3 linked regions of the Spirosoma aureum genome follow. The protein of the gene in region 1 interacts with the protein of each later gene in a pairwise test. Links are inferred from orthologs where the notes say so. Each region holds a gene or a part of one and is shown on either strand. Other genes may lie near its edges. The genes, in order: G8759_RS03495, G8759_RS00175 and ung.

Region 1 (3,034 bases):
ACAACTTGGCCATTGACTATTTCCGAAAAGATAAACGCTACCCCAGTGTGGTGTTTGAAGACGGAAGCAGTGTGTTTAATACGCTTGAGTTTGCTGAAGATTCGGTAGAGTCATTGCAAATTCGCCAGGAAACACACGAGCATTTGCGCGAACTGATTCAGCGATTGCCGGAACAACAGCGTCAAGTGCTCATTATGCGGCACTACGAGGAAATGAGTTTCCAGGAGATTGCCGATGCAACCGGAGTCAGCATCAACACAGCTTTGGGACGTATGCGTTATGCGCTGATTAATCTGCGCAAACAACTGAGCAAACGTTCGCTGAGTTATGATAAAAACATTTACCCAAGATGATGTAATCCGGTACGTCTATGAGGAGACCTCTCCAGAGGAGAACCTGCTCATTGAAGACGCCATGATGTCTGAACCGGAATTGATGACGTTCTTTCTCGAAGCCCTCGAACTACGGGCTTTGATGAATAAAATTGAACGCCAACCCCGAAAAAGTACGGTTCAGAACATTCTGAATTACTCCAAACACCATTCGGCAAACCCACCAACCCGTCTGCGACATTCGTAGCGAGTTAGTGGGTTTTGCTGTATTCCAGACATTGGACATCGGATAACAGATCGCAGCCTTGTTAATTGGTTTTGATCCGTTATCCGGTGTTTAAGGTCGTTTTTGTATGCAAAAAAAAGAACGCTTCCGGCGATTTCTCGATTATTTTACCCAGCATTATCCAGAGCCAAAAACAGAATTAAATTTCGGCAACCCGTTTGAGTTACTGGTTGCTGTTATTTTGTCGGCTCAGTGTACGGATAAACGGATTAACCAGATTACTCCAGCTCTTTTCGCTCGCTTTTCGGAGCCAGAATCGCTGGCCGCGGCCTCGGTCGACGAAGTATTTACCTACATCCGTAGCGTGTCATACCCCAACAATAAGGCAAAGCACCTGGTCGGGATGGCAAAGGCCTTAATGGAACACTTTGGGGGAGAAATTCCGGCAACCGTTGAGGAATTGCAGACATTGCCGGGCGTTGGCCGTAAAACGGCCCATGTCATTTTATCAGTCGTCTATAATGAACCAACAATGGCCGTCGACACGCATGTTTTTCGTGTCTCACATCGGCTCGGGCTTGCTCCTTTGACCGCTACAACGCCACTTGCTGTTGAAAAAGCGTTGATGGCCCACATTCCGAAACAATACGTTCCCAAAGCCCATCACTGGCTTATTTTACACGGACGATACATTTGCCTCGCGCGTACACCGAAGTGCGAGGTATGCGCCCTGAAGGAATTTTGCAAATATTATGAAAAGCGTTATGGATTATGACCAGGCTGATTACGCTTTAAATAGCCTTTAATCAGCCTGATCACCGTTCAGACTAAAACTGCTCTGTTGCGGCAAAAAAGAAGCCGCCCTCAATCGCTGCATTCTCATCTGAATCAGAGCCGTGAATAGCGTTTGCTTCTATCGACTTGGCATACAGCTTCCGGATTGTCCCTTCTTCAGCCTGTGCCGGATTCGTAGCACCAATCAACTTACGGAAATCGGCAACTGCATTTTCTTTTTCCAGGATCATGGGCACAATCGCTCCCGACGACATATAAGCCCGTAGATCGTTATAAAACGGACGTTCGCGGTGAACGGCGTAAAATTGACCAGCCCGCTCAGGCGTTAACTGAGTCTTTTTGATTGCAACGATACGGAAGCCTGCTTCTTCAATCAGTTTAATAATTGCTCCAGTATGCCCGCCTTCTACTGCGTCGGGCTTAATCATGGTGAACGTTTGGTTCGTAGCCATCAGGGATTATTTCCAAATTTTATTTGGGCGCAAAGGTAAGCACTTTACCCGAAATGCCATGTAGGTCAATAAGCCCACTGATATCCAAATTATTCGTACTTTTGGGTTTCGATTACGGCTTCGGCTGTTTGTTTATGCAAGATATTGAAGCAATTGGTGCAGTTATCGGACAACCGCTGAGTGGTGCCGCCCAAACTGTGCTGATTACAACTCACCAGAATCCTGACGCTGATGCTATGGGATCATCGCTGGGTTTGGCGGGTTACCTCCGCAAAAAAGGTCACCGCGTGACAGTCGTCACCCCTACCGACTACGGGCAAAATCTGTATTGGATGCCGGGTAATGATGACGTCATTGCCTTCGATGAGAAAGTTCGGGTAACAGTGGCCCAATTAATGGAAGAGGCCGATGTGATCTTTTGTCTCGACTTCTCAAGCCTGGACCGCATCCGCGATCTGGCGCCTATGGTGCGTCAGTCTCGCGCTCGTAAGATCCTGATCGATCATCATCTCGAACCAGAAGCATTCGCCGATCTGGCTCTTTGGGACCCAAGTGCTGCTGCTACTGCCGAACTTGTTTTCCGGCTAATTGTGCAGTTAGGCGACAAAGATCTACTCGACGTTCCTATTGCCGAGTGTTTGTATTCGGGGCTGATGACCGACACGGGTTCGTTTCGCCACTCGAATACAACTGGTGATGTTCACCGGATGGCTGCTGAGTTACTCGACCTTAAGATTGATGTAAGCAGTATTCACCGGCGTATTTTCGACAATGTGTCGCTTGATAAGTTTCGACTCTTAGGTTATGTCCTAAACGAAAAGCTCAAAGTAGTACCCGAATATAAATTTGCCTATATCACCCTAACTGACGCCGAATTAAAGCAGTATCGATCCAAAACGGGTGATACGGAAGGCATGGTCAACTATGCGCTATCGGTAGAAGGCGTGGTGATGGCCGCAATTTTGATTGACCGTAACGATGAAATTCGTCTCTCTTTTCGTTCAATCGGCGATTTTTCCGTTCGTGAGCTGGTAAGCAAACACTTTAATGGCGGAGGCCATCGAAATGCTGCCGGTGGACGATCTAAGTTGTCGTTGGCCGAAACTGAGAAAAAACTTTTAACAATACTCCCTCAGTATCAACAACAGTTGCTGGAGACTGTCTGAGAAATGGTTTGTGCCGGACCGCCGGAGCGGTTTGTTGTTCGTAGTTACCGACTGGCATAAACA
Region 2 (2,981 bases), 820 kb from region 1 along the record:
TTAACAGGTATTGAAGATACGCAAAAAGTCCCGCCCGGTAGCAAACCGAACGGGACTTTGGGTAATTAGCCGGGAAGAATGGTTACGCTACTACTTCGCCTGCTTCCACCAGATTATGTTTCAGTAAATATTCGGCGATCTGAACGGCGTTTGTTGCCGCTCCTTTACGAAGGTTGTCGGCCACGATCCACATGTTCAGCGTCTTGGGCTGGCTCTCGTCACGACGGATACGACCCACGAAAACTTCATCTTTCCCGTGCGCTGTCAGCGGCATTGGATACACTTTATTTTTCGGATCATCCTGTACAATAACGCCTTCTGCATTCCGCAGCAACTCAACGACTTCTTCCAGTTCGAAGTCATTCTCGAACTCAATATTCACCGCTTCAGAATGGCCGCCAATGGTCGGGATACGTACCGTGGTAGCTGTGACCTGAATGGAGTCGTCGCCCATGATTTTTTTGGTCTCATTGACCATTTTCATCTCCTCTTTCGTATAGCCATTATCGAGGAACACATCGATGTGCGGCAATACGTTCAGGTCGATCGGGTGCGGGTATACTTTGGCAACGCTATCATCGCCATTACGTTCAGCAAAGAGTTGATCAACAGCCGCTTTGCCCGTACCCGTCACCGACTGGTAAGTCGATACTACAACCCGCTTAACGGTATAACGGTCATGCAGGGGTTTCAGCGCAACCACCATCTGAATGGTCGAGCAGTTTGGATTGGCAATGATTTTATCCTCGGGGGTCAGCGTGTTTGCGTTGATTTCAGGAACGACCAGTTTTTTGGTCGGGTCCATACGCCATGCCGACGAGTTATCGACAACGGTAATACCGGCTTCGGCAAATTTAGGAGCCAATGCCAGCGATGTGCTGCCACCCGCCGAGAAAATCGCAATGGCAGGTTTGGCTGCAATGGCATCCTCGAAGCTAACGACCGTGTATGGTTTACCCTTGAACTCCACCTGTTTACCAACCGACCGCTCGGAAGCAACAGGAATAAGTTCTGATACCGGGAAGTTACGTTCTTCCAGAACCTTCAGGATTTCGCCACCGACCAGGCCCGTGGCTCCAACGACTGCGATTTTCATGCTTTTAACGCGGGAGAACCCCGCTTTTAACTGGTTAATAAAAAGCGGGTTCTTCGCCCGCACTACATTTTGGAGTGCAAAAGTACGGTAAAAGTTTGAGGCACAGTATAATTATTTAGAAAAAAACCAGACTTGTTCCGGTGTAATGCAGACTGCTAGTGGAATATCAGTTTGCTCGATTCCATCAATAGGATCGACCGGTTCTGCTAATGATAAACCAACGGTCAGGCAATCGGGTCGGCAGTTGGCCAGAAAACGGTCGTAGAAGCCACCTCCATAGCCAACCCGGTGGCCGCTTTGATCAAAGGCCAGGAGTGGTACAAGGACTATGTCGATACTGTCGGCCTTAATAGCTAATGATTGGTCGGAAACAGGCTCGGGAATGCCCCAGCGATTTTCGACTAAAACCGTATTGGGTGTAAGCTCGTAATGAGTAAGATGATGGGCCTTTGTGTCGGTTACAGAAGCAATAACCCGAACCGCCGGAAAGTCGGCCCAGAGCCGATGAATAATCGGCCAGGTATTGACCTCATTCTGGCATAGGATGGGTAAAAAAGTATGGACAGTAATGTTACCATCCATCCAGTTCTGATTAAAAAAGTGCTGGCAGATTTTTTGACTTCGGGCTTCAATCGCTGCTGCTGGCAACGCTTTTCGCAGACCAAGGTAGTAGCGACGTAGTTCAGCTTTTGTCATACGGCAGGTCACGTTAACCGACCTCAACGGAGGTATTATTCGAGGCAAAGCTGCATTCGGTAGTCGAAAGGATCAAATACCGACAGCATTTTTTGAAGAAACTTCCGATCGTTCAGGTAAAACGTCAGGAAATTTTCACTACGCTCCTGCAAACCACCATTGGGGAACAGTTCGTTCTTAACGGCCAGCAACTGCCGAACGCCAATTTCCTGATTGTGCTCTTCGGCCCGACGCATCTTTTTCTCCAGCCGGGCAACAGCATTGGCAAATCGCTTCGTTTCGGCCAGAACGGCTCGTTCAAGCGTAGGATCGACCATTTGCGCCTTATGGAGAATACTGTCCAGTGCTTTGTTGACGACTTTGTTTTCGTTGTCAAATTTGAGCGTATGCCGGGCATGTGTTTCAACAAATTCACGCTTCAGCAACAATGTATCTTTAAATAGTTCTTCCGGCGTTAGACCTAATTTTCGAACACGCTTCGCGCTTACAGTTGGTACATACATCGCAAAATTGCGGGGCATCAGAATGGGGAAAGTAGTCTGGAAATGCTCAAAAACAGGCTTTAATTGCAGCCAATAGGGCACTTCAGACGGTCCGCCAATGTAAGTCAGATTAGGCAGAATTGTTTCCTGATACAGTGGCCGAAGCACCACATTGGGACTGAATCGTTCCGGATGCTCATCCAGTAAGGCCAGTAATTCTGTTTCTGAAAACCGAAGCTTAGTATGCAGTACACGATACGTTCCATCTTCCTTGCGCTCGATGCGTTCGCGGAGTTGATCATCCAGGTAAAACAGATTGATATCGCGGGGCGTAATAACTGTCTTGTAGCCCAGATTTTCGAGTAATTCCGTTTGCTTTACCACCAGCTCACCAGCATGCTGATTGATCAGCTCATCCCGCATAACTGGGGCGAAAACACGTTTCAATGCGGCATCGTCGGCATCGAGGCAGACCAGACCTTCGGCTCCAAACAACTCATTGACGTAATACCGGGCGGCATCAGCCAGCGTATTGTGGTTCAGATAAGCCTCTTCAAATAGAGTGAGCTTTTCGGGTATCTGATTGAAGAGGGTCTTTAATTCCTGCGGATTTATACGCCCAACGGCTCCGCGTTGCTCGGTTGCCCAGGCATAATTTTTACCGAACAGCGAAAAATGATTGATCTCAGCAAAGTCGTGGTCTTCGG
Region 3 (3,073 bases), 7.1 Mb from region 1 along the record:
GCTGGAATCGGTTGTTTAGAACGATTGACTAATCAATCTGCCATACGAGTTTGACGTGAAGCCCCGAATGTACATTCGGGGCCTTTCCATAAATGGAAGTCGCTTTATTCACTAGATCTACATCATTTCACTGAAAGATAGCGTTACTTTGTTCATAGATAGATACATAACGCCAGTGCAGAAACGGAATACTTCCATCAATACTCAGTTTTTTGTCGTCCTTTTAACCCTATTTTTCTGCTTAAGTCGGTGGGGAGATGAGCAGATTCTGGCCAGACCAACCAATGGCCATGTCGCTCCGACTAAACCCGGCAAGAAACGAATAGCGGGAAAAGTACATCGGCGCTCAACCACCAAAATAAGCGCAGTCAATCGCAAAGCAACCAAGAGAAAAGCGCTGGCGGAGGAAAACAAGAAGGTCGTTTCATCAACAACTGTGGCCTTGTTTGGTCCGAGATATGCCCATGTGGCGGTGAAAGATCATTTGTTGAGGGGAGCGGTCTATTATCTGGCATCGGGGCATGGCGGGCCTGATCCGGGCGCGCTGGGCCGGTACGGCAAGTATGTGTTACCCGAAGACGAATACGCCTACGATGTAACTATCCGATTGGCTCGTGCCCTGATGGAACATGGCGCTACTGTTTACATGATTCTTCAGGATCCTAATGATGGCATCCGGGATGATAAAATACTGAAGCTGGACCGCGACGAAGTTACGTATCTCCGACAGACAATTCCATTAAACCAGACCCTTCGGCTACGCCAGTGTACGGATGCCGTGAACCGTCTCAACCGAAAACATAAAGGGGCGTATCAACGAATGGTAACCATTCATGTCGACAGCCGGAGCGCGGGCGAAACCATCGATGTGTTTTTCTATCACCACCAGAACAGTGGAGTAGGGAAAAGGCTGGCTAAAAATATTCATCGAAGTTTCAACGCTGGCTATAAGCGCTATCAACCTAACCGGAGCTATCTGGGCAACGTATCGGACCGGAGTAGCTTGTATGTGGTAAAAAACAGCCATCCACCAACCGTCTTTATTGAATTAGGCAACATCCGAAACGAGAAAGATCAGCGTCGCTTTCTGCTGGCCGGTAATCGGCAGGCACTGGCTAACTGGATATGCGATGGTATGCGGGCAGATTATAAATTACGATAGCAGTAGGCAGTCTTCAGTAAGTAAATGACTATTGCCAAAATACCGCCAACTGAAGACTGCCCCCTGAAAACTACCAGTCGATTGGCGGTAGACCTTTACCTTCCAGATAGTTATTGGCCTGACTGAAATGCTTGGTTCCGAACCAGCCACCCCATTGAGCAGCCATCGGCGATGGATGTTTTGCTTTCAGAACCAGGTGTTTTTTGTTATCGATGACAGCGCCTTTCTTTTGAGCGTAAGCTCCCCAAAGCATAAAAACGACATGTTGCTTCTCATCGGAGATCAGTTTGATTACCGCATCCGTAAACGTTTCCCAGCCTTTGCCCTGATGTGATCCTGCCTGCCCCGCCCGCACGGTAAGCGTCGAGTTGAGTAACATGACACCCTGGCGAGCCCAGCGTTCGAGGTTTCCCGATTTTGGAACTGGTTTGCCCAGATCATCCTGAATTTCTTTAAAAATATTGACCAGAGAAGGCGGCTTACTGATGCCATCGGCAACCGAAAACGCAAGTCCATTGGCTTGCCCTTCGCCGTGGTAGGGGTCCTGGCCGAGAATGACAACGCGTGTATCGTCAAAACTGCATGAATTGAAGGCGTTGAACATCAACCGACCGGGTGGATAAACCCGCTGGGTACTGTATTCCTGTCGCAGAAATTCCGCTAACGCAATAAAATAAGGCTTATCAAATTCAAACTGTAGCCTTGTTTGCCATGATTCTGCAATAGATACGTTCATGTAGGGAACTGATAAGGGTGATTCGGCATTATAGGCCTAAAAACGCCGAGAGCCACTCTTTGAAAATTTTTTCAAGACTGTTCTTGCGTATCAAAACTAATCAACTTAATTTTCGTTTTAAGGTTGCAAACGACACTAAATTTATGGTATCGTCAGTCACAGAAGGCGTAAAGGTAAGTGTGAAGACCGAGTATCAATCCGATTACTCCAGTCCATTACAAGCGCATTACGTGTTCACTTACCGGATTACGATCGAAAATGCCAGCGACTATACCATTCAGTTGCTCAGACGGCATTGGACAATCTATGATTCCAACGGCACCGTCCGTGAGGTTGAAGGGGAAGGCGTGGTTGGTTTACAACCCGTACTGGAACCCGGAGAAGTTCATCAGTATGTATCGGGCTGCAATCTGCGCTCAAGTATGGGCAAAATGGCCGGTACTTACCTCGTTGAACGTATTATTGATGGGAAACAGGTTCGTGTAGCCATTCCGGAATTCACGATGATTGTACCCTATAAATTGAATTAATGAGCCATAATGGATAATGAACCCCGTGGGCGGTTCTGAATGAATAACTGTCGTATGATGGAACTATTCATTTTACATTCTACATTATCCATTTCCTATGTTGTTTGCTTATTTACGCTACCTCGCTCGTGCTCGCGACGAGCATTCTCTTCACTCGCCCTTTCTGTTTACGCTTTATACTCGTGTTATTCGGGCGGGCAATCGTTCTGAGCCTGTTTTTAAACCTATTCGGGCCTTACAAAGTAAGCTTCGTCAAAATCGCCAGCTGATTCATATAACGGACTTTGGAGCGGGTTCGAAAGTAAATACCTCCCAACAGCGAAGCATTCGGGATATTGCCCGAAACTCCCAGAAGCCAGCCCGGTTCGGTCGATTGCTGTTTCGACTCATTCGACGGTTCGACGCAAAAACTATTCTGGATTTAGGTACATCGCTTGGGGTAACGACGGCTTATCTGGCAATGGCTGCCAAACCGCAAAATGGCCGCATTCTGACATTTGAAGGATGTCCGGAAACGGCGGCTGTTGCCCGCCAGAATTTTGATGAGCTGGGTATTCAAAATATAGACATCGTAGTCGGGAATATCGACGAAACATTGCCCATCCAGGTGGAAAAGTCGATACCACTCGACTTCGTTTTTTTCGA

What was found.
Region 2: the proteins of G8759_RS03495 (region 1) and G8759_RS00175 interact in binary tests that used the Escherichia coli proteins (3 or more experiments, as listed by UniProt). The link is inferred for Spirosoma aureum from one-to-one orthologs.
Region 3: the proteins of G8759_RS03495 (region 1) and ung interact in binary tests that used the Escherichia coli proteins (3 or more experiments, as listed by UniProt). The link is inferred for Spirosoma aureum from one-to-one orthologs.

The regions. Positions count from the first base shown.
Region 1 is NZ_CP050063.1:862,193-865,226, reverse strand. What follows is about bases 96-2,968. They hold G8759_RS03495 (nucleoside-diphosphate kinase), read right to left. Parts: upstream 1,806-2,968; coding sequence 1,386-1,805; downstream 96-1,385. Other genes in these bases: G8759_RS03490 (DHH family phosphoesterase), read left to right, coding at 1,940-2,968; nth (endonuclease III), read left to right, coding at 686-1,333; G8759_RS03505 (hypothetical protein), read left to right, coding at 328-579; G8759_RS03510 (RNA polymerase sigma factor), read left to right, coding at 96-353. In the rest of the region: more of G8759_RS03510, read left to right, coding at 1-95; more of G8759_RS03490, read left to right, coding at 2,969-2,971. UniProt on the Escherichia coli protein: Major role in the synthesis of nucleoside triphosphates other than ATP. The ATP gamma phosphate is transferred to the NDP beta phosphate via a ping-pong mechanism, using a phosphorylated active-site intermediate.
Region 2 is NZ_CP050063.1:38,054-41,034, reverse strand. Bases 1-2,820 are described here. They hold G8759_RS00175 (5-formyltetrahydrofolate cyclo-ligase), read right to left. Parts: upstream 1,793-2,820; coding sequence 1,208-1,792; downstream 1-1,207. Other genes in these bases: bshC (bacillithiol biosynthesis cysteine-adding enzyme BshC), read right to left, coding at 1,828-2,820; G8759_RS00180 (aspartate-semialdehyde dehydrogenase), read right to left, coding at 83-1,096. Also shown: more of bshC, read right to left, coding at 2,821-2,981. UniProt on the Escherichia coli protein: Involved in the removal of 5-formyltetrahydrofolate.
Region 3 is NZ_CP050063.1:7,975,566-7,978,638, reverse strand. Bases 66-2,977 are described here. They hold ung (uracil-DNA glycosylase), read right to left. Parts: upstream 1,899-2,977; coding sequence 1,233-1,898; downstream 66-1,232. Other genes in these bases: G8759_RS32050 (O-methyltransferase), read left to right, coding at 2,526-2,977; apaG (Co2+/Mg2+ efflux protein ApaG), read left to right, coding at 2,042-2,428; G8759_RS32065 (N-acetylmuramoyl-L-alanine amidase family protein), read left to right, coding at 176-1,162. Also shown: lepB (signal peptidase I), read left to right, coding at 1-32; more of G8759_RS32050, read left to right, coding at 2,978-3,073. UniProt on the Escherichia coli protein: Excises uracil residues from the DNA which can arise as a result of misincorporation of dUMP residues by DNA polymerase or due to deamination of cytosine.